DNA from 2 places in the Nocardioides sp. NPDC127514 genome. Region 1 is predicted to be linked to the other one. Evidence: riboswitches for the same ligand, from Rfam matches in the RefSeq annotation. Region 1 holds a riboswitch; the other holds the start of a gene.
What was found. A riboswitch is a leader RNA that binds a small molecule or an ion and turns the genes downstream of it on or off. The one in region 1 is predicted to bind cyclic di-AMP.
Positions count from the first base shown of each region.

Region 2: another riboswitch for cyclic di-AMP. It lies ahead of ABTX24_RS25925 (C40 family peptidase); the one in region 1 lies ahead of ABTX24_RS02875 (C40 family peptidase).

Region 1 covers NZ_JBEORF010000003.1:20,468-34,994, reverse strand. Annotated here, with positions in the region: gene prfB (peptide chain release factor 2) at 1-878, opposite strand, end outside; gene ABTX24_RS02875 (C40 family peptidase) at 1,002-1,817, opposite strand; cyclic di-AMP (ydaO/yuaA leader) riboswitch at 1,820-1,982, opposite strand; gene ABTX24_RS02870 (response regulator transcription factor) at 2,210-2,890, opposite strand; gene ligD (non-homologous end-joining DNA ligase) at 2,905-3,822, opposite strand; gene ABTX24_RS02860 (ATP-dependent DNA ligase) at 3,822-4,790, opposite strand; gene ku (non-homologous end joining protein Ku) at 4,901-5,755, shown strand; gene ABTX24_RS02850 (YciI family protein) at 5,866-6,225, shown strand; gene ABTX24_RS02845 (RNA polymerase sigma factor) at 6,222-7,541, shown strand; gene ABTX24_RS02840 (alpha/beta fold hydrolase) at 7,550-8,365, shown strand; gene kynB (arylformamidase) at 8,494-9,126, shown strand; gene kynU (kynureninase) at 9,123-10,379, shown strand; gene kynA (tryptophan 2,3-dioxygenase) at 10,376-11,173, shown strand; gene ABTX24_RS02820 (methylenetetrahydrofolate reductase) at 11,193-12,113, opposite strand; gene ABTX24_RS02815 (HpcH/HpaI aldolase/citrate lyase family protein) at 12,185-13,093, opposite strand; gene ABTX24_RS02810 (ArsR/SmtB family transcription factor) at 13,207-13,791, opposite strand; gene ABTX24_RS02805 (MFS transporter) at 13,859-14,527, shown strand, end outside.
Region 2 covers NZ_JBEORF010000038.1:37,555-52,081, reverse strand. Annotated here, with positions in the region: gene ABTX24_RS25960 (ROK family glucokinase) at 1-652, opposite strand, end outside; gene ABTX24_RS25955 (DUF5304 family protein) at 656-1,078, opposite strand; gene ABTX24_RS25950 (ArsA family ATPase) at 1,081-2,304, opposite strand; gene ABTX24_RS25945 (SRPBCC family protein) at 2,301-2,747, opposite strand; gene ABTX24_RS25940 (AMP-dependent synthetase/ligase) at 2,880-4,673, shown strand; gene ABTX24_RS25935 (M48 family metallopeptidase) at 4,762-6,009, opposite strand; gene ABTX24_RS25930 (hypothetical protein) at 6,006-7,208, opposite strand; gene ABTX24_RS25925 (C40 family peptidase) at 7,247-8,233, opposite strand; cyclic di-AMP (ydaO/yuaA leader) riboswitch at 8,251-8,429, opposite strand; gene ABTX24_RS25920 (hypothetical protein) at 8,526-8,708, opposite strand; gene ABTX24_RS25915 (NYN domain-containing protein) at 8,832-10,097, shown strand; gene ABTX24_RS25910 (APC family permease) at 10,180-12,096, shown strand; gene ABTX24_RS25905 (hypothetical protein) at 12,077-13,975, opposite strand; gene ABTX24_RS25900 (DEDD exonuclease domain-containing protein) at 14,061-14,527, shown strand, end outside.

The DNA.
Region 1 (14,527 bases):
TTGGCCTTGAGGACGATCATCGCGGCGGCCTTGTTCTGCAGCTGCGACTTCTCGTTCTGGCAGGAGACGACGGTGCCGGTCGGGATGTGGGTCAGCCGGACCGCCGAGTCGGTGGTGTTGACCGACTGGCCACCGGGGCCCGAGGAGCGGTAGACGTCGACCTTGATGTCGTTCTCGTCGATCTCGATCTCGTCGGTCTGCTCCAGCACGGGCACGACCTCGACCGCGGCGAAGGAGGTCTGACGACGGCCCTGGTTGTCGAAGGGGCTGATCCGCACCAGACGGTGGGTGCCGGCCTCGACGGAGAGGGTGCCGTAGGCGTAGGGGGCGTGGATCGCGAAGGTGGCGGACTTCAGCCCGGCCTCCTCGGCGTAGGAGGTGTCGAAGACCTCGACCGGGTACTTGTTGCGCTCGGCCCAGCGGACGTACATCCGCATCAGCATCTCGGCGAAGTCGGCGGCGTCGACGCCACCGGCGCCGGAGCGGATCGTCACCAGGGCCTCGCGGGAGTCGTACTCCCCCGAGAGCAGGGTGCGGATCTCCAGGCTCTCGACGGCCTTCTTCACCCGGCCCAGCTCGGCCTCGGACTCGGCGAGCGAATCGGCGTCGCCCTCCTCCTGGGCCATCTCGACCATCAGGCCGAGGTCCTCGATGCGGGTGCGGAGCTCGGTGAACTTGTTGAGCTCGCCCTGCAGCAGGGAGAGACGTCCGGTGACGCGGGTGGCGTTGTCCTGATCGTCCCAGAGGTCGGGCGCGGCGACCTGCTCGCCGAGGTCGGCGATCTCCTTGCGCATCGCGTCCAGGTCCAGCACCTGGCCGATGGTCTGCATCGTTGCCTGGAGCTGCTTGATCTCGGTGTCGAATTCGGGGCCTGCCACGTCTTACAGGTTACTTGACCGGTGGTTCGCCGCCCGATTCGCCGACCCCGCAAATATGCGCTCGCCCTCCGGTAGGGGAACCGGAGGGCGAGCGCCAGGGGGATATATGGGTCCCGAGAAGCCTCAGGCCTGGTGGGTCGAGCCGGCGAACCAGCCGTCCCAGGCAGCCTCTTCACGAACGGACGCGCCCGGCTTGGGGGCGTGCAGCATGATCGCCTGACCATTCTCCCAGCGCAGGAAGATGCCCACGTGGTAGACCGGGCTGCCCCAGAACATCAGGTCGCCGCGCTGGATCTGGTCGTTCGGGATCGTCGGCAGCGCAGCCGCCTGGTCGCGCGAGACCCGGGGGAGCTCGATGCCGGCGGCGCTGAAGGCGTACTGCGTCAGGCCGGAGCAGTCGAACGAGCTCGGACCGGTGGCGCCCCAGACGTACGGGTCGCCGATCTGCTCCGAGGCGACGCTGATCGCGCGCTCGATCTTGCCCTCCTGGCTCGCGGCGAAGGCCTTGGCCTCGGCCTCGGCCTTCTTCTTCGCCTCCGCGGCCTTCTTGGCGGCGATCGCTGCCTTGCGCTTCGCCTCGGCGGCCTTGCGGGCCGCCTCGGCCTTGCGCTCCTGCACCTCGACAGCCCTCTCGAGCTGCTTGATGTCGGTGAGCATCGCCGTGGGGGTGGCCGAGGCCTCCAGGGTCGGAGCCTCCACCACCTTGGCCGGCTCGACGGCCGACTCGACGGAGGTGGTCTCATGGGAGGCCGGCGCGGCGTTGGCGGCGGGGACTGCCACCAGGGCACCGGCGGCGATGCCGCTGGCGAGGGTGATGCGGCCGAGGAGCTTGCCGTGGCCACTGAGAGATCCTGCGATCGTCCGGGCGATCGAGACGTTCGGCGACCGGAACGGGCGGGGCGCGCCTCGATGGGCAGGATGAGATACGGACTTGGACATGCGTGAGTTCCTTCCCACGCCTGCGAGGTGAGCTGTCGGGTTCGGGCTAGAAGGTTGCCCGGCCATCGTGGCGATGGCTTCACCCCAAGCGACCGTCCGAGTTAGTCGCGTGGAACTTGGGTCCCCCGCTCCTGTCCCATACGTACTGCTGAGTGTGAGGGTAAAGGGGGTTCAGTAGTAGGGGCCGGCGTCCGGAGGGACAGGATTCGGCGTGTACCGGGGCCGGTCGTGCGTTCTGCACGGCTCATCCAAGGTGACATGCGATCTGGAACGGATCCAATCCCGAATGGCCGAATCTGAAGCACAAACGGCGTGTTCACGCGTGACTTTGCCGTCGTTTGTGAAACATCTCACGCACTGAACACGCGTATGACACCGTGTCGAACTTGCGTTTACTCCGCTGCTTCGAGACGGAAACCGACGCCGCGGACGGCGACGACCTTCTCCTGCACACCGGCTGCCTCGAGCTTCTGGCGCAGGCGTCCGACGGTGACGTCGAGCGTCTTGGTCGAGCCGTACCAGTTCTCGTCCCAGACCTCGGCCATCAGCCGGTCGCGGGAGACGACCTTGTCGCGGGAGGCGGCCAGGACGGCCAGCAGCGCGAACTCCTTGCCGGTCAGGGTCACCTCGCGCTCGCCGGCGTAGACCCGGTGGGCAGCCACGTCGATGCGCAGGGCGTCGTCGTCGGCGCCGGGCTCGACCGGGCCCGAGCGGCGCAGGAGGGCGCGGACCCGCGCCTGGAGGACGGCCAGCGCGAACGGCTTGGCCAGGTAGTCGTCGGCACCGGCGTCGAGCCCCACGACCAGGTCGATCTCGGCGTCACGGGCGGTGAGGATCATGATCCCGCCCTCGTAGCCGTTGTCGCGAGCGGCCTTGCAGACCTCGAGCCCGTCCATGTCCGGAAGGCCCAGGTCGAGCAGCACCAGCTCGGCGTCGTACGGAGGTGCCAGCAGCTCCAGCGCCTTCTTGCCGGAGTCGACCCAGGTGACGTCATAGCCCTCACGCTGGAGCGTGCGCACCAGGGGAGCAGCGATGTCCTCTTGGTCTTCTACGACAAGCACGGAGTTCGACATGAAGAGAACAATAGTTACAGCCCCGTAGGGCTTGTGAAGAGATCCCCCCTTTCAGATAAGCGCGTGATCACATTGTTAGGTCCGAGCTGGTCGATAGCGAGCGGATCCTCGGCCCCTTGGGCGACCTCGTCCCAGGTCACCGGGGCCGCGACCGTGGGGATCCCCTTGCCCCGCAGCGAGTAGGGACAGATCGTCGTCTTCGATCCCGAGTTCTGCGACCAGTCCAGGAAAACCTTGCCTGACCTGCGACTCTTGGTCATCGTCGCGGTCACCTTGCTCGGGTGCGCCTTCTGGAGGTCCTCGGCGATCTCCCTGGCCAGCGCCGTGGCGACGTCCGGCTCGACAGGCTCGGGCAGGGCGGCGTACAGGTGCACGCCCTTGCTCCCGCTGAGCACCGGCGTCGCGGCGAGGTCACGGGCGCCCAGCGCCTCGCGCACCAGCAGCGCCACCTCGCAGCACTCCTGCAGGCCGGCCGGCTCACCGGGGTCGAGATCGATCACGATCCGGTTCGCGCCTGCCGGGGTGCCGTCGCTGCCGACCGTCCACTGGTGGACGTGCAGCTCCAGCGCGGAGAGGTTCGCGGCCCAGGTGAGGGCGGCGAGGCTGTCGAGGATCGGAAAGGTGAGTGTTCCCTCCCTGTGGTCGGCGGTTCGGGATCCCGTTGTCGGAACGATGACCGTACGGACCCAGCTGGGCGTGCCGGCCGGTGCGTTCTTCTCGAAGAACGACATGTCGCCGACGCCGTGCGGCCAGCGGATCCTCGTCACGGCACGGTCCTGGAGCTGCGGCAGGAGCGCCGGCGCGACCTGGGCGTAGTAGTTGAGCACCTCGCCCTTCGTCATGCCGGTGCGTGGATAGAGCACCTTGCTGAGGCTGGTCAGGGTCAGGACCCGGCCGTTGACCTCGACGCGTACCTCTTCTCGTTCGACCATCACAGATCCTCCGGCTCGATGTCCTCGCGGATGCCGATGAAGCTCGGCTGTCGCAGCCGGCCCTTGTAGCTCGCCGACGCGACAGCAGTGCCGTGGGTCTCCACCTCGACGACCAGGAGCGGCTCGACCCAGTGGGTGCCCCGAGCGTCCAGCGACGGCACTCCCCCGTCCGGATCGACGTCGGGTCCGGCGAAGGGGCTCCGGCTGGTCTCGCGCAGCAGCTCCCCGAGCCGCTGGGCCCGCTTGCCGGTGATGCCGCTGCCGACCCGCCCACGGTAGATCAGGCCCTCGGGCGTCGGCTGCCCGACGAGCAGGGCGCCGAGTCGTTCGGTGCCGCCCTCGGTGCCCACCTCGGGTCGCCAGCCGCCGACCACCAGCGAGGCCCGGTAGCGGTGGGCCAGCTTGATCCAGTCCTTGCTCCGCTCCCCCGGCCGGTAGCGGCTTCCGCGCCGCTTCGACACGATCCCCTCCAGCCCCTGCTGCTTCGTGACCTCATGGAGCATCCGGCCGTCGTCGTACGTCGCCGGCACCTGCCAGGAGCCCAGATCGCCGTCGGCATGGACCGCCTCGAGGATCTTGCGGCGCTCCGCCCAGGGCTCCTCGATGAGCAGCCGCCCATCGAGCCGGAGCAGATCGAAGACCATGTACGTCGCGGGTATCCGCTCCGCGAACCGCGCCGCCCGGCGGACGTCGCGGTTGTGCATCCGGTCCATGAGCACCCGGAAGTCGGGCAGCCCGGCGTCGTTGAGCGCGATCACCTCACCGTCGACGACGATGTCGCGCGTCGGCCCGGTCGCGATCTCGGGCCAGGCGGGGGTCGCGTCGTTGCCGTTGCGCGTCGCGAGGCGGGTCTGCGTACGTCCCTGCTCGGACTCTCCGACCAGCCGGATGCCGTCCCACTTGACCTCATGGACCCACTCCTCCCCCGGGGGAACGTGGGCGCCGGGCGTGGCGAGCATGGGCCGCATGTGTCCATCTTGCCTCCAGGAGGCCGTGTGACGCGTGGGGTTAAGGGGTACCGCGAAAACGGAATACGGCAGATACTGGGCAAGACGTTGCCGTTACGGAGGGAGTCACCATGCGTGCGATCTGGAAGGGCGCGGTGTCGTTCGGGCTGGTCAGCGTGCCCGTGAAGCTCTATTCGGCGACGGAGTCCCACGACGTCTCCTTCCGTCAGGTGCACCAGTCCGACGGTGGCCGGATCCGCTATCAGCGGATCTGTTCGATCGACGGCGAGGAAGTGCCCTACTCCGAGATCGCGAAGGGCTATGAGACCGAGGACGGCGAGATGGTCGTGCTCACCGACGACGACTTCGCCAACCTGCCGACGACCTCCTCGCGCGAGATCGCGGTGGAGAAGTTCGTGCCGAGCGACCAGATCGACCCGATGCTCTTCGAGAAGAGCTACTACCTGGAGCCGGAGAACACCGGGATCAAGCCCTACGCGCTGCTGCGCCAGGCGCTGCTCGAGGCCGATCGGGTCGCCCTGGTGACCGTCGCGCTGCGCCAGCGCACCACAGTCGCGGCGCTGCGGGTGCGGCCGACCGACAACGGCGACGTGATCGTGCTGCAGACGATGATGTGGCCCGACGAGATCCGCGTGCCCGACTTCAAGGTCGAGGCCGGCGAGATCAAGGACTCCGAGATCAAGATGGCCAACATGCTCGTCGAGACCCTCGCGGGCGACTTCCATCCCGAGGAGTTCTCCGATGACTACGCCAGCGCCGTCGAGGAGATGGTGAAGGCCAAGATCGAGGGCGGCGAGGTCGAGCGGACCCCCACCTCCACCAAGACCTCCGGCGAGGTCGTCGACCTGCTCGCCGCCCTGCAGCGCTCGGTCGCCGCGGCCAAGAAGTCGCGCGGCGAGGAGGTCCCCGAGGAGGCCGAGGAGAAGAAGACGACGAAGAAGTCGAAGGCATCAAAGGCGTCGTAGGCGACACGTACCGAAATCTCTGGTGCGGGCGTGTCGAAAGCGGCAGGCTCTCCTCGACGCGTAGGCGACGACGCGCAACGGACGCGACGCCGACACGCAAGGAGACGCAGATGCGCTACATGATGTTCGTGAAGATGGCCCCCGACGCCGGGCCGCCGCCGGCCGCGCTGATCGAGGCGGTGGAGGCCGAGATCAAGCAGCAGTACGCCGACGGCATCCTGCTCGACGCCGACGGGCTCGGTCCCGCGGTGGAGATCCGGCTGACCGCCGGGGAGGTGACCCACATCGACGGGCCGTTCGCGGAGGCCAAGGAGGTCGCCGGCGGGTTCTCGCTCTTCGAGGTCCGCTCGCCCGACGAGGCGATCGAGCTCGGACGCCGGATGATCCAGCTCCACGAGGAGCTGTGGCCCGGACAGGACGTGGCCGTGGAGATGCGGCCGCTGTTCGGTCCGCCGACCCCGGCTGAATGAGCTCGCCCACCGAGGACGCGATCGTCGCGGTCTGGCGCAACGAGTCCGTACGTCTCCTCGCCGGTCTGGCGCGGATGACGCACGACCTCGACCTGGCCGAGGACCTCGCCCAGGATGCCCTCGTCGCGGCGCTGGAGCAGTGGCCGCACGAGGGCATCCCTCGCAACCCCGGCGCGTGGCTGATGTCGATCGCGAAGCGGCGCGCGATCGACGGGTTCCGCCGTGACGAGGTGCTGCGCCGCAAGGTCGCCCTGCTGGGCCATGAACTGGAGGAGGGTGAGATGCCTGACCTGGCTGCCGCGGTCGACCACATCGAGGACGATGTGCTGCGGCTGATGTTCCTCTCCTGCCATCCGGCGCTGGCGCCCGACTCCCGCACGGTGCTGACGCTGCGGCTCGTGGGCGGTCTGACGACCGCCGAGATCGCCCGGGCCTACTTCGCCAAGGAGTCGGCCGTCGGCCAGCGGATCTCGCGGGCGAAGCGCACTCTGGCCGAGGTCGGGGCCTCGTTCGAGCTGCCCACCGGCGAGGAGCGGACGGCACGGCTGCGCGACGTGATGCAGACGATCTACCTGGTCTTCAACGAGGGGTACGCGGCGACGTCGGGGCCGTCGTGGACGCGCCCCGAGCTGTGCCTGGAGGGGATGCGGCTGGCCCGCATGCTGGCCGCGCACGCCCCGGGGGATCCCGACGCGCAGGCGCTGCAGGGGCTGCTGGAGATCCAGGGGTCACGGCTCGCGGCCCGGGCCGATGCCGAGGGTCACCCGGTGCTGCTCGAGGACCAGGACCGGACCCGCTGGGACCAGCTGCTGCTGCGCCGTGGCCTGGCCGCGGTCGACCGGGCGACGGCGCTGGCCTCCTCCGGCACGCCCGGCGGGAGCTATCTGGTGCAGGCGATGATCGCCGCGTGCCACGGCCGCGCCCGGCGGGCCGAGGACACCGACTGGGCCGAGATCGCACGCCTCTACGACATGCTCGCGACCGGCGTCCCGGGCGCGATCATCGAGGTCAATCGCGCGGTGGCGCACGGGCGCGCCTTCGGTCCCGATGCCGGGCTGGCCATCTTGGCGGCACTCCCCGAGGGAGCGCTTCCGGGGTCGCATCTGCCCGTCGGCGTACGTGGTGACCTGCTGCACCGGGCCGGACGGCACCTCGAGGCCGCGGCGGCGTTCGACGAGGCGGCCTCGTTGACCACCAACGCCGGCGAACAGGAGCTTCTCGAGAAACGTGCGGCCGCGTGTCGAAGCGACGAGGTCTCGTCCGACGCGTCAGTATCAACCGGGTCTCCTGGGGCTCGACCACCGCGAGAGAAGTGAGCAGAACGATGACCACAACCACCACCTCCGCCGACGGCACCACGATCGCCTACGACGTCGTCGGCACCGGCCCGGCGCTGGTCCTGGTCGACGGGGCGATGTGCTACCGCGGCTTCGGGCCGTCGAAGGAGCTGGCCGACGCGTTCTCGGACCGGTTCACCGTCTACCGCTACGACCGTCGCGGCCGCGGCGACAGCAACGTCGCCAAGCCTGCTGCCGCCGGCACCATGGAGGCGGTCGAGCAGGAGGTCGCCGACCTGGGAGCGGTGATCGAGGCGGCCGGCGGGCACGCCCATCTGCTGGGCCTGAGCTCGGGTGCGTTCCTCGCCCTGGAGGCCGCGCGGGCCGGGCTGCCGATCGACAAGATCGTCGCCTACGAGGCGCCCCTCATCCTCGATGACACCCACCGCCCCAACGACGCCGACCTGGCGCAGCAGGTCCAGAAGCTGGTGGAGAAGGGCAAGCGGGCCGCCGCGATCGAGCTGTTCATGCGCGTGGTCGGCATGCCGCTGGTCGCGGTCAAGATCATGCGGCTCACCCCGGCCTTCAAGAAGCTCACCCCGGTCGCCCACACGCTGGTCTACGACCTGGGCATGTGCGTGCCGTTCCAGCAGGGTCTGCCCCTGCCGGGCGGCTACTTCAAGAACGTGTCGGTGCCCGTGCTGTCGATGGCGGGTAGCAAGAGCCCGACCTACATGACCAACGCCCAGCAGGCGATCTCCCAGGCCGTTCCCGAGGGCCGCTACGTCGTCCTCGACGGGCAGGACCACATGGTCAAGGCGTCGGCGCTGGCTCCGGTGGCGACGGAGTTCTTCTCCGCCTGAAGCGCCGAGTCGGCTCGTCATGACGCGCCGACTCGGCGGGATGATCGGTCACGATGCGCCGACTCGACGGGATGACCTGTCACGACGCGCCGAGTCGACGGAAAATCGGGTCGTCTAGGCTGCGGAACATGGCGCAACTGTGGGACATCTCACCACCCGTTCACGTCGACTCGCCGGTCTTCCCCGGTGACCACGCGACCGAGGTCGGCTGGACGTTTCGGATCGGCCCCGGCTGCCCGGTCAACGTCGCCGAGCTGACCCTGTCGGCCCACGTCGGCGCGCACGCGGACGCTCCGCTGCACTTCACCGACGGTGGCACGCCCGCCGGCGAGATGCCGTTGGAGCCGTTCCTCGGTCCGTGCCGCGTGGTCGACGTCTCAGGGGTGCGGCCGCTGGTCACCGTCGACGACATCGACGTCACCGACCTGCCGCCGCGCGTGCTGTTCCGGACGTACGCGACCCAGCCGACGACCTGGGACGACGACTTCTGCGCGATCGACCCCGCCCTGATCGATCTCCTGGCCGCCCACGGCGTGCAGCTGGTCGGCACCGACGCGGCCAGTCTGGACCCGTCCTCCTCCAAGGATCTTCCGGCCCACTTCGCGACCCACCGTCATGACGTACGCATCCTGGAGAACCTGCTGCTCGACGAGGTGCCCGCGGGCGACTACGAGCTGATCGCGCTCCCCCTCAAGCTCACCACCGCCGACGCCGCGCCCGTGCGGGCCGTGCTCAGGCCGATCAAGGAGATCAACGAATGAACCGCGACGATGCGGTCGCTCTCGACCAGGCCGACCCGCTGGCTCCGCTGCGGGACCTCTTCGACCTGCCCGAGAAGACGATCTACCTCGACGGCAACTCGCTCGGCGCCCTCCCCCGAGCCACTGCCGGCCGGGTGGCCGAGGTGGTCACCCAGGAGTGGGGCCAGGGGCTGATCGAGTCCTGGAACACCGCGTCCTGGATCACCCTCCCCCAGCGCGTCGGCGACAAGATCGCCCGGCTCGTCGGCGCCGGTCAGGGCGAGGTCGTGGTCGCCGACTCGACCTCGCTCAACGTCTACAAGGTGCTCGCCTCGGCGCTCTCGATCGCGTCCGTCGACTCACCTGAGCGCCGGGTCGTGGTCAGCGAGCGGAGCAACTTCCCCACCGACCTCTACATCGCCTCCTCGCTGTGCCGCGAGCGCGGCTACGAGCTGATCCTGGTCGACTCCCCCGACGAGATCGAGGGACTGCTCGACCGCACCGCGGTGCTGATGCTGACCGAGGTCAACTACCGCACCGGCTACCTGCACTCGATGGCCTCGGTGACCGCGCTCGCGCACGAGCACGGCGCGCTCGCCGTCTGGGACCTGTGCCACTCGGCCGGCGCGGTGCCGGTCGACCTTCGCGGCGCTGACGCCGACTTCGCGATCGGCTGCGGCTACAAGTTCCTCAACGGCGGCCCCGGCTCGCCGGCGTTCCTATGGGTCAACCCGCGCCACGTCGACCGCTTCGAGCAGCCGCTGTCGGGCTGGATGGGTCACGCGGCACCGTTCGAGATGTCGCCGGGCTACCGGCCCGCGGAGGGGGTCTCGCGCTACCTGTCCGGCACCCCCGCCGTCATCGGCATCTCCGCCCTGGAGTGCGGCGTCGACACGCTGCTGGCCGCCGAGGCGTACGGCGGTCTCGAGGCGATCCGGGAGAAGTCGCTCGCGCTGACCCGGCTCTTCGCCCACCTCGTCGCGTCCCGGCTTCCCGGGTTCGCCATCGAGTCGCCGTTGGACGACACCCAGCGGGGCAGCCAGCTGTCGCTGAGCGTCGCCGACGACGGGGCGTACGCGATCGTGCAGGCGCTCATCGAGCGCGGTGTGGTCGGCGACTTCCGAGCAGGTACGCCGGACATCCTCCGTTTCGGCGTCACTCCGCTCTACACCCGCTACGTCGACGTCTGGAACGCCGTCGACCACCTGGTCTCGGTGATGGACAACGACGAATGGCGCGACGAGCGCTTCTGGACCCGAGGAGCAGTCACATGAGCACGCAGGACCTTCCGATGGACTACTCCGACTACCTCCACCTGCCGGAGGTGCTCGGCGCGCAGCACCCGCTCTCGGGCGACCACAACGAGATGCTCTTCATCGTGCAGCACCAGGCGATGGAGCTGTGGATGAAGCTCGCGCTGCACGAGCTGACCGAGGCTCAGCGCCTCCTCGCCGAGGATGCGGTGCGCCCGGCGTTCAAGGGGCTGGCCCGGGTCTCCCGGATCATGGAGCAGCTCGTGCACGCCTGGGACGTCCTCTCGACGCTGACCCCGACCGAGTACGACAAGTTCCGCCCCTACCTGGCCACCGGCTCGGGCTTCCAGTCGTGGCAGTACCGCTGCATCGAGTTCGCGCTCGGCAACAAGGCCGCCTACACGCTCCGCGTGCACGAGGGGCGGCCGCACGAGCAGGATGTGCTGGCGGCGTACGGACGTCCGTCGCTCTACGACGAGTCGCTGCGCCTGCTGGCCCGGCGCGGCTTCGACATCCCGGCCGACCATCTCGACAGGGACTGGAAGCAGGAGTACGCCGCCTCCGACGCCGTCGAAGCGGCCTGGGGCGAGGTCTACCGCGACCCGGAGAAGCACTGGGACCTCTACGAGCTCGGCGAGGAGCTCACCGACCTGGAGACCGCCTTCCGGGTCTGGCGGTTCCGGCACGTGACCACCGTTGAGCGGATCATCGGGTTCAAGGTCGGCACCGGCGGGACCTCGGGGGTCTCCTACCTGCGCAAGCAGCTCGACATCATCCTGTTCCCCGAGCTGTGGGCGATGCGTACGGGGCTGTAGCCGCTCCGCGCGACCGACCTCAGCGGGCCAGCTTGCCGCGGAGCCGCTCGGCCAGACGCACGGAGGCCTCGATCTCGACCTTGCGGATCGAGACGGACTCGATGTTGATGCCGAACGGCACACCGAGCTGACGGCAGAACGACATCAGCTCGATCGCCGTCGCCTCGGCCTGCTCGAGCGAGGCGTCGAGGGTGTCGGTGGCGTGGCGCAGCTCGTTCTCGATCCAGCGCGGGACGTCGACGCCGAGCCAGCGGAGGAACTCGAGGGTCTTCATCGAGCCGCAGACGGAGAAGGTGAACACGATCGGCACCGGCTGCAGGCCACGGGTCTCGCACTCGTAGCGGTAGTCGGAGACGAGGTTCTTGGCGGCGTTGACGTCGTAGACGACCTGGGTGACGAAGTAGGAGCAGCCCGCCTCCTGCTTGGCGATCAGGCGGAGGTGCTCGTCGCCCTTGGCCGTGTGCCGCTCAGGGATCGCGACGGCGCCCAGGAGCAGGTCGGGGTTGGCCTCGTTCCGGATCTGCTGGGCGCGGCGCAGGCTGGTGGCGACCCGCTTCTCACCCGAGGAGGCGCCGACGAAGACCGACAGCGCCTTGGCCGGGTCCTGGGTCTTGACCCAGTCGCGCAGCGTCGGCTCGTCGTACTTCCCGGTGGCCCGGTAGACGACGGCCGGCACGTCGAGACCGGCGAGGTTGCGCTCGAGGAACTCGGCGGGATCGAGGGTGCGTACGAACGGGAACGGTCGCTCCTCGGGGTTGCGGTCGGACTCGTCGTCGATGTCGTAGAGGATCAGCCCGTCGACATCGAGGGGCCGGATCCGCTCGAGCGTGACCTCCGCGATCTGCTGCACCCTCTCGGGTGCCGTCGTCACCCTCGGCGGGGTGACGGCGAACAGGAGAATCTCACCGGCCCGGTCATTGATGCGCTGCTGCAGATCCACGACATCAACGCTAGCTGAGCCGTGCCGACCCGGCGCGTCTGTCCCATCCCAGAGCGCCGAGTCGGCGTCGATCAGTAGACGCTCGGCCCCAAGGAGGGGGCGTCGTAGGCCTCGGTGTCCGGCTTGATCTTGAAAAGCTCGGCACGGCGCTTGATCGTCTCGGCGCGGGCCAGACGGGGCTTGTCGCTGCCGTCGCGGATCACGCGGCCACCCTCCTCGAACTTGTGGAGGAACTCGTAGGCCCAGGTCACGTCCGACGGGGACGGGCTGAACGACTCGTTGATCACCGCGGGCTGCTCGAGATCGAGGCAGAGCTTGCCGGTCATGCCCATCGCGACGCCGTCGGCGCCCTGCTCACGGAGCAGCGGGTGGCTGCTGCCGACGGTCGGGCCGTCGATCGGGCCCGGGAGGTTGCCGATCCGCGAGGCGAGGACGAGCTTGGTCCGCGGGTAGGCCATCGCGAGCGGGTCGTTCTCTGCACCGGTGTCGCGGCGGTAGTCACCCGAGCCGAACGCGAGCCGATAGGCACCGCGGGCGCGAGCGATCGTCGCGGCGTCCTCGATCCCCAGCGCCGACTCGAGCAGCGGGATCACCGGGGTCGAGCCGCCGAGCCGCTGGAACGTGTCGGTCACCTGGTCCGGCGACTCGGTCTTCGCGAGCATCACCCCGGCGAGCGTCTCGATCCCGGCCAGCGCCGCGAGGTCCTCGCTCCAGTCCTCGGTGGTCCAGTCGTTGATGCGCACCCAGGCACGGCCGCCACCCTTGAGCCAGCTGGTCACGTTCTCGCGCGCCTGCGACTTGAGGGAGGTGTCGATCGCGTCCTCCATGTCGAGGATGATCTGGTCGGCTCGGCTCAGCTGGGCGTCATCGAAAATCTCCGTACGCATCGCGGAGACCAGGAGCCAGGACCGGGCGTTGTGGCCCTCGACTCGGTTGGCTTCGCGGACCTCGCGCTTCTCGGCGATCTGGCTCGTGCTCATCGTTCGTCTATCTCCCTACTGGCGTCCTGGAATGGCCGCGACTTCGGACGGTAAACCAACTTCTCGGTGACTCGCGAGTAGGAGCAGGCCTGAGGCGCGCGTTGAGACATGACTCACGTCGCCGCCTCCGGATCGGGCTCACCGGCCAGGTCCGGCATCGGTTGGACGATCTGGTAGACCGAGTAGAGGTCCCGTTCCTCGCCGGATGGCTGGCGGCCGGTGTCGCGGTAGCGCGCCACGATCTGGTTCAGCTCCTGCTGCAGCTGGAGCGCCTCGTCGCTGGTCAGCCGCAGGGAGGACTCCGACACGTAACGCTTCGCGGGATCGTCCTCCGGAGAGACCTTGAAGGCCTCGTCGACCAGGTGGTGGCCCCAGGCGACGGAGCTGCGCTGGAACACCGTGTACGCCGCCTCGCCTCCGGGCTGCTGGACCATCTCTCTCGGGCTGATGGTGATGTCGTCGTCGGTGAGCCGCCAGACACGGTCGCGCTTGTCCCGGCCGGCGTCGGGGTCGACCTCCACCAGGCCGTACTTCGCCAGCTGGCGCAGGTGGAAGCTGGCCTGGTTGGCCGGGATGCCGGTGCGCTGCGCGACATCCGCGGCGCGGAGGGATCCCGCTGCGGACAGCTCGTGCAGCACCCGGTTGCGAGTCGGGTGGGCGATCGCGCGCAGGATCCGCGGGTCGTCGTACGTAGCCATGGCCGCAGTCTACAGAATTCCGCAACACATATTGCGCAACATATCTTGCGCACCCTATGGTGCGAGTATGCCCTCCTACCGCCAGCTCGCCCGCAACCACGACTTCACCGCCCTCTGGATCGGTGCCACCGTCGCCGAGCTCGGGACCCGGGTGAGCCTCTTCGCGATGCCCCTGGTCGCCTACGCGATGACCGGATCCGCCTTCTGGGCCGCGTCCGCGGAGGCGATCCACCTCATCGGGATGGTGGGCATGCTGCTGCCCGCCGGGGTGATCGCCGACCGCCGCCATCGGCTGCGGATCATGCGGTTCGCGCACGGGTCGGGCATCGTCCTGTACGCCTCGCTCGCGGTCGCCGGGATCCTCGGCTCGCTCACCCTCCCCCACCTGCTCCTCGTGGCCCTCCTCACCGGAGCGCTCAACGGGCTCTTCCTCCCGGCCGAGAACTCAGCGATCAGATCGGTCGTCGCGGCCGACGACCTCCCGACGGCCCTCTCCCAGCAGCAGGCACGCCAGCACATCGCCGGACTGCTCGGCGGGCCGCTCGGCGGCGTGCTGCTCGGCGTCACCCGCTGGGCGCCGTTCGCCGGGAACGCCATCGCGTACGCCGCCGGCTGGCTGCTCCTCGGACGCGTCCGAGCCGACCTCTCGGCCCCGCCCGCTCTCGCCCGCGTGCCTCGCGAGAAGGCCTCGGCCGACCTGGTCGCCGGACTGCGCTACAGCTGGCGGCAGCCATTC
Region 2 (14,527 bases), on a different contig from region 1:
TCTTGTCGAGGTCACCCTCGGCCCGGTCCAGGACCTCGCGGGCCAGCAGGGACCCACCGCGCGCGGCGGAGCGGACGTTGCGCACCAGGGCCGACCCCGAGGCGTACTGCTCCCAGCAGCCGCGGTTGCCGCAGCCGCACAGGTGGCCGTTGGGCACGACCCGCATGTGGCCGATCTCGGCACCGACGCCGAAGGCGCCGCGGTAGAGCTCGCCCTCGAGGACCAGGCCGCCGCCGACGCCGGTGCCGACGGTCACCAGCATCATGTTGTCGACCTCGGCGCCCGCGCCGTACTCGAACTCGCCCCACGCGGCCGCGTTGGCGTCGTTCTCGATCACGACCGGCAGCTCGAGGACCTTCTCCAGGCGCTCCTTGAGCGGTACGTCGCGCCAGGCGATGTTGGGCGCGAACATGACCGTCGAGCGGCCCTTGTCGATGTAGCCCGCGGCACCGATCCCGACGCACTCGATCGGGTGGCGGGTCTTGAGCTCCTGGACCACCTCGATGATGGCGGCCTCGATGGCCTCCGGGCTCTTCGCCGGCGACTCGACACGGTGGTCCTCGATGATGTTGCCGTCATGGTCGACGACGCCGCCGAGGATCTTGGTGCCACCGACGTCGACACCACAGGCGAGCTTCTTCGTCGTCGTCATGACTCAGCTCCAGCCGTCGAGATCGATCCGCTCGACCTTCTCGGAGCGCTGCGCCCAGTCCCGGGTCGCATCTTCCTCAGCCCGCACGCCATCACTGTGAGCATCCTCGCCTTCACTAGGGCCAGCACCCGGACTCGTGGCCGCCGCGTTGAGCACCGTGACCGCGGCCTGCATCAACGAAGCGGCAGCGCTGGCCAGGTGCACCTTGACCTCCGGACTCGACTCCCGGAGGACATGTACGGTACGGCACAGCGGGCAGTAGGCACACTCCGGTGCCCCGGTATCGAGATGCTCTCCGACCGCCTCGGTGAAGTGGCCGATCCGGGAGTCCTTGGCCCACTCGCCGATGGCCTCCATCAGCCGGCCCAGCTCCTCGGCGGTCGACCCCAACGGCTCGTCCGCCCACTCGTGGCGCTGCTCGCTCACGATTACTCGCTCTCGGTGTTCGTCGTCTGACGAGAAAACGTTACTCGCAGCTCCCCGCCCTCGACCCGCGCCCCGCTGACGCGCATCCGGGCGAGTGCGGCGGGAAGGGTCAGCAGGCGCCGGTACGCCCCCACCGTGATCGCCAGCTCGTCGCCGTTGCGGCCCAGCTGCACCTGGTCGCGCTCGACCCACTGGGCCAGCCCGGGCAGCGCCAGATGGACGACCGTGGTCTCGCCGGTGGTCTCGGTGCGGAACGGAGCCGCGGTCTCGGGAACGGCCAGCGGGTCGATGCTGCCGGACCAGGCGTACGCGGCCTCGGCGACCTCGCGCAGGTCGTCGACCCCCACCGGCTCGGTCGGGCGGTAGAACGAGCGCCAGACGGGCAGCCCCTCGAAGGAGGCGCCCACGTCGCCGAGCACGTCGTCCTGGGCCTTGACCCAGCCGGCGCGCCAGTCGTCGGACCCGCCGGCCGGGAAGATCCGGTTGGCGACCACACCGTCGACGCGGTAGCCGTAGAGGGACAGCGTCGTCCAGGACCGTCGTGCCTCGGCGAGCACGACCCGCTCAGGGGTCAGCACGATGCGTACGGACGCCTCGGGGCCCGAGAGCAGGGCACGGACCTCCGCGAGCTCGTCGTGGAGCCGCACCAGGGCGTCGAAGACCGAGTCTCCGGGCATCGGCACACCGGCGGCCTTGGTCAGCACCGGCTTGAGCGCCCTCACCATCTTGCGCTGCACCGGGAGAATGCGCTCGAGATACCAGCCCAGGGCCTCGGGAAGGGCGAGCAGCCGCAGTGTCTCGGCGGTCGGGGCGCAGTCGACCACGATCGTGTCCCACTCCCCCGAGACGGCCATCCGGCGCAATTCCAGGAGCGCGAAGACCTCCTCGGCCCCCGGGATGATGGTCAGCTCCTCGGCGGCGATCCGGTCCACCCCGATCGTGTCCAGGACGCTCAGCAGGTAGCCCTGGACCTCCGCCCACGACTCCTCGAAGCGGCGCTGGGCGTCGACGTGCTGGACGTAGAGGTGCTCGGTGACCTGGACCGGCTCCGAACCCAACGCGCCCTCACTGTGCCCAGGGAGGGCGAACGCGTCGCCCAGGGAGTGGGCGGCATCGGTCGAGAGGACCAGGGTGCGCAGGCCGCGGGCCGCGGACATCGCCGCGGTGCCGGCCGAGACGGTCGACTTGCCGACGCCGCCCTTGCCGGTGAAGAGAAGGATTCTCACGAAGGCATGCCCTGCTTCTCGACTCTCTGCTTGAGGCCTCGCAGCGCGGTGTCGATCAGGACCTTCTCGCCCTTGCGCTTGAGCATGCCGATCAACGGGATGCTCAGGTCGAGCGCGAGCCGGTAGGTGACCTCGGTGCGACCGCCGAGGTCGCGCAGCACGTAGGCGCCGTCCATCGACCGCAGCAGGTTGCCCTTGACCAGCGACCAGGTCACCTGGCGGTCGTCGTCCCAGTCGTACGCCAGGGTGTATTCGTCCTTGATCGGCGCGACATCCAGCACGAACCGGACCTGCTCGGCCCGCCCGTCGACCCCGGTCTCGAGGACGCTGACCTCCTGCATGCCCTTGGCCCAGGCCGGATAGGACTTGAAGTCCGCGATCACCGCCATCACTGCCGAGGGCGCGGCCTCGATCACGATCGTCGAGGTGGTCTGATCGGCCATCGGTGGTGTCCTCACTCCCTGACTTGCTAGGTGCCATGGAGCGTACCGGATAGCATCCCGGTGAAATGGTCGGGCTGTGACGGGGGTAACCTCCGGTTCGTACCCACCTACCATCAGTATGCGGAGGCCCTAGTGCGCGAGTTCTCCACGCCCGCGACGTACGTTGTTCCCCCCACCGGCAGTCTGAGCGACGACGTCGTGCGTAACGCCGCCGAGGCACCCGATGCCGCCGTCCTCAGCCGGCCAGGCGCCGACGGCTCCTGGGACGACGTGACGTCGTCCGAGTTCCTCGCTGAGGTCTCGGCGGTCGCCAAGGGACTGATCGCGGCTGGTGTCGGCGCTGGGGACCGGGTCGCGCTGCTCTCGAAGACGCGCTACGAGTGGACGCTGATCGACTACGCGATCTGGTTCGCCGGCGCGACGACGGTGCCGATCTACGAGACCTCCTCCGCCGAGCAGATCGCATGGATCCTCCAGGACTCCGCCGCCGTGGCGATCGTCGCCGAGGACGCCGGCCACATGAGCCGGATCAGCGAGGTCCGCTCGGGCTGCGCCGCGCTCAACAGCGTGTGGTCGATCAATGACAACGCCGTCGACCTGCTGGTCAAGCTCGGCGCCGACATCACCGACGAGCAGCTCGAGGCCCGCCGCAGCGCGGTCACCCCCGACGACGCCGCGACGCTGATCTACACCTCCGGCACCACCGGGCGCCCGAAGGGCTGCGTGCTGACCCACGGCAACTTCATGTTCGAGCTCGGCGTCGTCGTCGACTCGCTCGACGGCCTGTTCAACATCGAGGGCCGCAGCACGCTGCTGTTCCTGCCGCTCGCGCACGTCTTCGCGCGGATCATCCAGATCGGCTGCATCACCTCCCGCACCCGTCTGGGCCACACCCCCGACATCAAGAACCTCGTCGCCGACCTCGGCACCTTCCAGCCGACCTTCGTGCTGGCCGTGCCGCGGGTCTTCGAGAAGGTCTACAACACCGCCTCGCAGAAGGCCGTGGCCGACGGCAAGGGCCGCATCTTCGACATGGCCACCGAGGTCGCCATCGAATACTCCCGGGCCACCGAGACCGGCAAGGCGCCGTTCCTGCTCGCCGCCAAGCACAAGCTGTTCTCCAAGCTCGTCTACGGCAAGCTGCTCGCCGCGCTCGGCGGCAACTGCTCCTACGCGATCTCCGGCGGGGCGCCGCTCGGCGACCGCTTGGGCCATTTCTACCGCGGCATCGGAGTCACCGTACTGGAGGGCTACGGCCTCACCGAGACGACCGGCGCGCTCACCGTCAACCTGCCCGAGGCGTTCAAGATCGGCACCGTCGGCCGGCCGATCCCCGGCACCTCGGTGCGTGTCGCCGATGACGGCGAGCTGCTCTTCAAGGGCGGCCAGGTGCTGAAGGAGTACTGGCAGAACCCCGCCGCCACCTCGGACGCGAAGACCGAGGACGGCTGGTTCCACTCCGGCGACCTCGGCGAGGTCGACGACGAGGGCTTCGTCAAGATCACCGGCCGCAAGAAGGAGATCCTGGTCACCGCCGGCGGCAAGAACGTCGCCCCGGCCGTCCTCGAGGACCGCCTGCGCGCCCACGTGCTCGTCGACCAGTGCATCGTCGTCGGCGACGGTCAGCCGTTCATCGGCGCGATCGTCACCATCGACCCCGAGGCGCTGCCCACCTGGGCCGAGGCCAACGGCAAGTCCGGCAACATCGAGGACCTCGTCGAGGACGAGGACCTGCGTGCCGTCATCCAGAGCGCCGTCGACGACGCCAACAAGGCTGTCTCCAAGGCCGAGTCGATCCGCAAGTTCGTGATCATCCCCGAATCCTGGACCGAAGAGGGTGGCCAGCTCACCCCCAGCCTCAAGCTCAAGCGCAACGTGGTCATGCGCGAGTTCAGTCACGAGGTCGAGGCGCTGTACGCAAAGTAGTTGCTCGTGCCGCCGAGTCGGCGCATCTTGACGCCTTGGAGCGAAGCGAAGCGAGCGAGGCGTCAAGATGCGCCGACTCGGCCTATTTTCAGTCGAGAACCCGATGAGCAATAGCGATCCGCTGCAGGGTCGTCGGGTGGGAGCCGAACCACCACTGCGACCAAGCCTGCGGTGACGGGTCGGAGAGCGAGCGGGCACCGAGGTCGTGCTGCAGCCGGGTGAACGACTCCAGGTCGCCGGTGGCCTGGAGCGCCTCGACGTCGGCGCGGGCCTCGACGTGCCGGCTGAGGCCGTTCTGGATCGGCATCGCCAGCACGCTCGCGAGCGCGAAGACGGCCATCAGCATCGGGACCGCTTCGGGAGTGGCGTACTCGTCCTGGCGCCGGTAGGACAGCAGCAGGCCGAGCAGACCGACGCCGGCGACCGCACCGGCGGCGCCGATGACCGTGCCGACCAGGACGTCGTCGTGCTTGGCGTGGGCGAGCTCGTGGGCGACGACGGAGAGGACCGCCCCGCGCGCGGCGGCGCCCCGCTGCGAGTCGACGAGGTTGTCGTAGAGGACGACGCGGCGGGTGGAGCCGAAGCCGGTGACGTACGCATTGAGGGAGGTCGTACGCCGGGAGGCATCGACCACCAGGACGTCGTCGAGCTCGACGCCCTCACGCTCGGCGATCGCCATCACCTCGGTCCGGAACTGGCCGCGCGGCAGCGACTCGAAGTCGTTGAACAGCGGCTCGATGACGACCGGATAGATGAACGAGCCGACCACCACCAGAGCAGCGACCAGGGCGGCGGCGACCGCCGGCCACCAACGCCGACCCAGGCGGATGCAGGCGAAGAGGGCGAGCAGCGCCACGGAGGTGGTCACGATGCCGACGACCTGGTTCAGCAGCGAGTCGCCCAGCCAGGGTCCCCACGCCTGCCGGGAGAGCCCGTAGCGCATCTGCAGCCGGTGGATGGCCACCCCGAACGGCAGCGTCGCGATCCAGCCGAGGAGCGTGACCACGGCGACGGCGAGCACCACCCGGAGCAGCCATGGTCCGGGCAGTCTCGCCACCAGACGCCGGCCGAGCGAGGTGAACCCGAGCACACAGGCGACGGTCAGAGAAACGAGGAGCGAGGCCCGGCTGATCCAGCGAGCGGTGCCGGAGTAGGCCAGCATCCGCTCGAGCTCCTCGGGCGTGAACACGTCACGCTCGTCGGGCAGGTCGAGCGCGCCGCCCGGGTATGGATGCCACGGGATCAACGCCCAGGCGAGCACCACGAACGCCACCGCCCCGAGGACGAGAACCACCCACGACGTACGTCGCGTTGCACTCACTTCCGCCCCACTCATCGAGCCGAGTGTGACAGATGGGTCCGCCAGCGGGCGGTCAGCTCCTCTTCTCCGAAGCCGAAGCCGGCCTGCAGCGCCTTCTCCAGGCCGATGCCGCGTCCGGTCTCCTCGTAGAGGTCGACCAGGGCCTGCTCGCCGCCGGCCTCGGCGAGTACCTCGCAGGCGAGCCAGGCGGCTTCGTACTCGGCGCCGAAGTGCTCCGAGCGGGTGTTGAACTCGGCCTTGCCCGGGAGGTGGTCGGGGGCACCGTTCTCGCGGACCTGGGCGAGGATCTGGCCGGCGGTCTTGGACAGCGGCAGCTTGGTGTCGCGGAGCGCGACGTAGTCGGCGAAGCCCTCGACCAGCCACATCGGCCGACGGGTGTTGGTCGCGGCGTCGGTGGCCGCATGGGTGGCCTCATGGGTGATGACGATCTGGGCGCCGGGGGCGTCGAGGTCACCGATGACGCCCTGGTTGACCCACACGTGCAGCGGCGTCCCGGCCTTCGTGGACCCGTCGACGGTCGCGGTCACCGCCGCGACGGCGGCGTAGGTCCCGGGCTGCGCGCCGAGCGCGGAGTCGAGGCCGTTTGCGGGCACCTCGAGGACCAGGCGCGGGTTCTTCCAGGGGATCACCTTGCGGACCCCGGCGACGGCGGTGGTGGCCAGCTCGGCGTAGCGGTCGGCTACCTCGGCAGAGGCCTGGGCGACCACGAGGGTGGAGCCGGTGCGGCGCACCTCGACCGGGCCGCTGAGCCACAGCGGCAGCCGGGTGCCCTGGGCCGCCGAGAAACCGGAGATCGCGCCCTCGGCGTCGAAGCCGACCTTCAGCTCCTCGGTCAGCGCCGGGTCGCCGGGGCTGCGCCACGACATCTCGACGTCGGCCGTCCAGGAGCCGTCGGGCTCCACGTTGCCCGACTCGGCGACGTACCTCGCGGTGACGTCCCCGAGGCCGATGGCACGGGCGTTGCGTACCGCCACCGAGGCGGCGTCCTCTCCCTCGGGCTCCGCCCCGTCGCGTACGCCGTCGACCAGGGCATCCAGCGAGGCCCGGGCACCCTCGGTGTCGGCGCGCACGACCGGCGCGCTGCTCGGGGTCGGGGCGACGTACTCGCCCCCGCCGGTGAGCCGCCAGCCGACGAACCCGGCGAGCAGCATCACCAGCACCAGCGCGGCCCCGATCAGGGCCGGGCGAGAAAGAAGAGAGCCGACCGTTCGCACCTGCGAACGATCGGCCTCTTCGGGGTGCTGGGTCAAACTCAACCCGGGCGGACGGCGCCCGTGTAGGGCATCTCGTCCATCGGGGAGACCTTCACACCGGTGCTCGGGTTGGACGCGTGCACGATCATGCCGTTGCCGATGTAGATGCCGACGTGGCTGATCGGGCTGTAGTAGAAGACCAGGTCACCAGGGGCGAGCTGGTCGCGGGAGACCTGGGGTCCGCTGCTGTACTGCGCCGAGGAGGAGTGCGGGAGCGAGACGCCGGCCTGGCCCCAGGCACCCATGGTGAGGCCGGAGCAGTCCCACGACTCGGTGCCGGTGGCGCCGTAGACGTAGGCGTCGCCGACCTGGGCGAGGGCGTAGTCGACGGCCACCTTGGCGCGACCCGAGGGCGGCGGCAGGTTGGAGGGGATGCTGGTGTCGGTGGACTGGAACTCCTCCAGCTCATCGGCCTCCAGCTCGTCGAGCTCGGCCTGGGCCGCCTCGTACTTCTTGTCGATCTCGCTCTTCTTCTGCTGCATGGTCGTCTTGATCTTGGCCATCTGGGACTTGGCGTCCTCGGTGGCCTCGCGACGAACCTGGAGGGCCTCCGCCTCGGTGTTGTACCGAGCGAGGAGGTCGGCCTGCAGCGCGTTGTAGGACGAGACGGTGGAGAGACCGGCGAGGAACTCCTGCGGGTCCTCGGAGGTGATCACCTGGCCGACGGCAGAGACGTCGGAGCCCTCGAACTGCCGCAGCACGGAGTCACGGAGCTCGGCGCGGATCTTGTCGAGCTCCTTGCTCTGACGCTTCTCGTCGGAGTTGAGGTCCTCGAGCTGGTCCTTGAGGTCCTGCAGCCGCAGCTTGGCGTTGCTGTAGTCCTCGTTGGCCGCCTCGGCCTGGGTGTAGAGCTTGTCGACCTTCTTGCGAACGTCGTCGATGTCAGGGTCTGCCTGGGCGGGGGTCGCTGCGGGAATGATCCCGGCGACTCCGATGGCGGCGATGCCGGCTGCTCCGGCAATGAGTCGCTTCCGGTCGCGTGTCACGAGCGGACGGTCTCCTTGTGTGTAGTCGTTGACGCCTACCGGGTGAGCTGACGGGTTCAGGCACGACCTGCCTTACCACCGCTCCTCGATCTGGTCTCCCAGATCGCCCTTGCGGCGGATACACCCCAGATGATCGGTGTGGTTCCCCGGCTCCTGGCCCGCCCCGAAGCGGGCCTGGACTAAGCGCGACACTCGCGTGGGCCGGTTGACCCACTTCCACGAGCGCCAAGTTCCTGCGCACACTAGCCGACGGCATCCCCCACCTGCCAACCACCCACGCCCAAAAGTTCGGCTACATCCCTTCCACCATGCGCAGCGGCGGGACCAGGCCTCCTTCGGCCAGCACGTCGAGCGCCCGGCGCTCGTCGTCCTCGATGGTCAGCTCCGGCGGTGGCCCCAGAAGCACGGTGACCACGCAGTCGTGGCACGCCAAACCGCGCACGAGGCAGGTGTCACAGTCGATTCTCGTCGTCATGTGAGTGACGGTCTCACCGAGCACCGACATTTTTGCTTTCGTCCGGTTGCGTCCGGCGTGTCATCACCATCGCAGCACGGTATTCCAGGCGGCGATCGCGGACCGGGTCCCTACACTTGGCACATGGAGGTCTCCGCGTACGCGACGCTCCCCGACACGGTCCGGGGGCGCATCGTCGCGCTCACGGCCGGGGTGCTTCCCGACGTGGTGCGCCTGCCGCCCGCGCTCAAGCGGATCGCCGACTTCGCGCCCGCCCGGCGGGCCAAGGCCGGCGGCGCGATGATCGCCTCGGTGCTCGAGAGCGACGACGAGGTCCGGGAGAAGGTCGGCAGCCAGCTGCGGCCGGCGTACGTCTCCGAGGGCTCCGCCGACCACGTGGTCCTCCCCGACGATCCGGCCGAGGCGGCCGCGGTCGTCTGGCTCATCCGCCCCGACGGCTGGGAGGTCTCGCTCAAGGAGGCCCTGGACCGGCTGGAGGCCGCCGCGGTTCCGGTGGTCGACGCCGAGGTGGCCCGGCTGCGCGGCAAGCTCGCCGCGGCCGAGGACGAGCTCCGCGAGGTGCGTGCCGACCGCAAGGCCCGCCTCGACGACCTCAAGGCCGACAACACCGCCCTGCGACGCAAGCTCGGCGAGGCCCGGGCTGCCGCGCGCGAGGCGGGCACCGGCCTGGACGAGGCCCTGACCGAGGCCCGCACGGCGCTCGCCCGCGCCGAGGACGAGCTCGCCGCACGGGACCGCCAGCTGCGGCAGCTCCGCAGCCAGATCGACAAGCTGGAACGCGAGGCCGCGGCCGAGCGGCGTACGTCCAAGACGGACCGCGAGGACGCCTCGCTGCGCGCCCGGTTCCTGCTCGACACGCTGCTCGACGCGGCCGGGGGTCTGCGTCGCGAGCTGGCGCTGCCGCCGGTCACCGGCACCCCGGGCGAGCGGGTGGAGGCCGAGCTGGCCTCCGCTGACGCCGCCGCCGGTGCCGGGGTCACCAGCAGCGCCCACCTCGAGCAGTTCCTGGCGATGCCGCGGGTCCGGCTGATCGTCGACGGCTACAACGTCTCCAAGGCGCTGTGGCCCGACTCGGCGCTCGACGCCCAGCGGCTGCGGCTGCTGCGGGCGATCGCGCCGATCGCCGCTCGCACCGGCGCCGAGACGACCGTCGTCTTCGACGCCCACTCCGCATCCGTACGTCCCACCGCGGTGCCTCCTCGCGGCGTCAAGGTCCTCTTCTCCCCCGAGGGCGTCATCGCCGACGACGTCATCCGCGACCTCGTCGACGCCGAGCCCGCCGGCCGCGTCATCCTGGTCGCCACCGACGACGCCGAGGTCGTCAAGGACGTACGCCGCGCCGGCGCCCGCACCGTCCCGCTCTCCTCGCTCTCGCCCCTGCTCGGTTGATCCAGCAGGCTTCCTGCGCCACACCGGCCTGATTCGATAGGTTCTCCCGACGTTCGAATCATCGGGAGTGGGAGACCAGCGCGTGCGGCACACCCTCAGCGCGATCGCCAGGATGATCCTGTGCGCCGCGGGATTCGTGATGTCCATCTACGGCAGCGTCCAGCTCAATGCCCTCAAGTCGCCGGGATTCCGCGAGCTGCTGCACGAGTCGAGCTTCTGGGTCGCGGCCGTCGGCGGCCTGATGACCGCGATCGCGTTCGAGGCGATGCGACGAGCGCAGGTCCCCGCCGCTCCCGCTCCGCAGCCCACCGAGCCCGTCACGCCGGTCACGCCCGTCACACCCGTGACCGCCGATGAGCCCGCGAAGGACGAGAGGGACGAGCGACCCGCCGATCAGGCCGACAAGCTGAGCCTCGTCGAGGTCGTCGGTCTCGCCGCGGGCGGCGTGATCGGATCCGGCTGGCTCCTGGCCGTTCCCACCCTTCACGAGAGCCTGGGCGAGGCCGCGCTCCTCGGCTGGGCCGCCGGCGGCCTGCTCATGCTCACCATCGCGGTCGTGATGGTCGAGTTCGGGCTCATCTCCCAGCGCACCGGCGGGCTGCTGTTCCATCCGCACGACGCCTTCGGGCCGCTGGTGGTGATCATTCTCGCGGCGTCGCTGTGGATCTCGTACGCCATCAACCCGGCCGCCCAGGCGGCCGCGGCGGTCAACGGGCTGGCCGAGATCGTCCCCGCCCTGGCCGGCGACGGCGGGCTCACCGGGATCGGGTCGACCCTGGCGGTGCTGGTGACCGCCGCGATCATCGCCTTCGTCCTGCTGCCCCGACGGCTCGTCCTGCGTACGAACGCGGCCCTGACGCTGCTCAAGATCGCCATCCCGGTGATCTTCGTGGTGTTCCTGGCGCTCGCGGCCCCCGGCCGGCCGACGGCTCCGGGGACCGCGGCCGGGCCTACCACGACCGGCGTGCTCAGCGCGCTGATCACCAGCGGCGTGATCTACGCCTACATCGGCTTCCAGGCTCCTCTGGACGTGACCGGAGAGGTCCGTGGCGGCCGTCGCGAGGTGGCCAGGCGGGTGCGCTGGGCGGTCTACGGCACGGTCGTCGGCTCGTTCCTGCTCTACTCCTCCCTCCAGCTGGTCTACGCCGAGCACATGGCCGGCTCCGGGGCCGAGCACGGCACCTCCTACGCACGCCTGACCGACGCGGCCACGCTGGCCGGGGCGCCGCTCGACTGGCTGGTCGTGCTGGTCCGGATCGCCGCGATCCTGGCCCCGATCGGGTCCGGCATCGTGTTCACCTACGCCCTCAGTCGCGAGGTCTACGCGCTGAGCGCGGAGAGGTACGTCCCCAGCGGCCTGCACGAGCCGCGGGCATCACGCCTCCCCGGCCGCACCGGCGACTCCTTCTGGCTGATCCTGCTCGTCAACCTGGTGCTCGCGCTGGTGGTCCTGGTCGCGGTGGGCGGCGACTGGCAGACCCTGGCCGTGCTCAACACCATCCCGATCCTGATCCTGTACGCGGTCACCTGCGTCGTCCTGGCCGTGCGCTCCGACCTGCTCGGGACGGGTGCCCAGCGGCTGCTCCCGTTCGCGGCGTACGCGGCCTTCGTCGTCATCGCGCTGGTCGTCAACGAGTCCGCGTGGGACCGGGTGTGGAAGGGCGTGGCGGTGATCGGCTGGGGATCGCTCGTCCTGCTCGTGCTCCCCTGGCTCCATCATCTCCGGGTCCCCGGCCTGGGCTGGTACGACGCGAAGAACCACGGCGCGCGCCTGGTCTCTCGCGACCCGGCGAACCGTCCGTTCGTCGTGCTCGCGCTGTACCTGGTCGCGCTGACCCTGCTGAGCGCCGTCCGCCACCGGATCGACGACGACTCCGTGTGGAGCGTGTGGAGCCTGCGCGCCCTGGTGATGATCGTCGCCTCGGGCGCCTTCGTCCTCCTCGTCGGTGCCGGGCGCCGCTACCTCAGGCAGACCCGGCTCACGACGACCCGGCCCTGACCCACTCGGCCTCCTCCTCCTGGCCGGCGGCGACCAAGGCCTCCACGACGGCGTCGACCCGGGCCCGGTCCTGCCACCGCCCCACCGAGCGGCGCAGGACCCCGGCGCGACTCGCCTCCGGATAGCGGTGCAGGCGGAGCCGGGTGGTGATGCCGACGATGTCGGTGGGGGTGACGCTCTGCGCCTGGTCGAGATAGCGGATCAGCAGCCGGTCGGCCGTGCCGGCGAGCTCCTTGCGCCGGAGCTGGTGGGCGGTCTCGGCGATCGTCGGCCCGGCGCCACGGCGGTTGATCGCCTCGTCGGCGAGATGGTGCCACGACGTACGCACCGCGTCGGTGAAGCCGGCCTCCTCGAGAGCGACGAGGCACTCGGCGTACCAGGCGACGTACGTCTCCTCGGTCGGCGCCGGGTAGACGAGCAGATCCTCGGCCAGCCTCCAGCCGACGTCGGCGGCGACGGCCGAGCGGCCCCGCCTCCCGACCCGGGAGGGTACGTGGCCGAGCAGACCCACGATCTCCTCGGCCGGGCGGAGCCTGACCAGGGTCGCGGCCTGCCGGCGAAGGTCCTCCCCCAGCGTCCTGCCGTGCCCGTCGGCCAGATACCCGGCGACACCCTCCACGACGGCGGATCCCATCGGCGCGCGGTCCGCGCCCTCCGGGGTGAGCACCCAGTGGAGAAGCTTCCGGGTGGTCTCGGCGGACGGCTGCGCCCACGACCACCGGTCGAGGAAGTCGCCGAGCCGCTCGATGTGGCCGCTGTGGGCGATCGCACGGACGAGCATCGCCGCCTGGGCCTCGTCGCCCTCCTCCATGAGGGTCTCGCAGATGCGCTTGAGGTTCATCGGCGTCGCGTCACCGGCCATGGCTGCCAGGAGGCTGTCGCGGCCGGGTCCCCGGCTGCCCCGCAACAGCAGCACGACGTGCTCGCGCGCCTCCTCGGCGTTCTCGCTGCCGTCGAGGCGCAGCTTGAACCAGTCCTCGAGCACGCGTCCGCCCGGGCACAGCTCCCAGAACGCCGCGACGAGATCCTGCTGCTGGGCGGGACCCGGCGCCCGGCCGAGGTCACCGATCGCGCCGAGGGTGCGCCAGAGCAGGTCCAGGGCGATCTCACGCAGCCTCGGGCTGGCGTACAGCGCGACGTAGAGCAGGGCCTTGTCGAGGTTCGAGCGACCGCTGGCAGGGGCCGCGAACTGCTTCACCGTGTCGTTGACCAGGTCCGGCGCCCCGAGCAGGTGCAGCGCCCGGAGGAACCGGGCGATGTCGGGGACGGTCCGCTGACGGAGCACGTCGTGGATGACGGCGTGGGCGATGGAGGTGTCGTGCTCGTTCTCGATCGCGAGCCGGGCGGCGTCCTCGGGCGGGCGGTGCAGTGCGGCGGCGGCGATCAGGATCACGGGGTCCGCGGCGGACTCCAGCGAGGTCGCCAGGGCGGCCAGATCGCCGTCCGCGAGCCGGCCGTAGGCGTGCAGCGCCTGGACCGCGATCGCCGGATGGCCCTGCGTACGCAGCTCCGCGAGCCAGGCCACGAACCGGTCGACGCCTTGGGCTGAGACCCTGGCGAAGGCGTTGTCGATCAGCTTCTGGGTGTTGAGGACCTCGTCGGCCTGGGCGCCGTCGAGGACGGTGACGTACTCGACCAGGCCGGCCAGATCGCCGGTCAGCGTGTCGAGCACACGTTCGTTGAACCGCAGCGCCGCGGTCTGTCCGTCCTCGCTCAGCAGCGTCCTGGCCTGCTCGCCGGCCTCGGCCGGCTCGACCTGCAACGAGCCCGAGCGAGCGAACCAGCGCGCCCAGGGACGATCCTCGCTGCCGGACGCCGCCCCCTCGATGCCGCTGTTTCTCCCTACGATCGCCCACACCTCCCCTGTCAGGTGCGCCACACCCTAGTGGCGAAGGACTGTCGGTGGCACTCGCTAATGTGTTCGCATGGGCAGTAGTAGCGCGGTGCGGGAGGCGCGCAAGGAGATGCGTGCTCGGGCCGTCGCCCGCCGCCAGCGTGAGCAGGCCACCGGAGGCTGGGAGGCTCAGCGGGGCTTCGACGAGCTCGGCAGGCCGCTGCGCGACCTGACCTTCTGCGTGGTCGACCTGGAGACCACCGGCAACAGCCCCGACAACGGCGGCATGATCACCGAGATCGGCGCGGTGAAGGTGCGCGGCGGCGAGGTGCTGGGCGAGTTCCAGACCCTCGTCAACCCCCACACCGGCATCCCGCCCTCGATCGCCGTGCTGACCGGGATCACCAACTCCATGGTCGCCTCCTCCCCCACCATCGAGTCGGTGCTCCCGGCGTTCCTCGAGTTCGCGGAGGGCTGTGTGCTGGTCGCGCACAACGCCCCCTTCGACGTGGGCTTCCTCAAGCACTTCGCCGCGAAGCAGGAGCGGCCCTGGCCGCGTTTCGAGGTGCTCGACACGGTGAAGATCGCCCGCCGGGT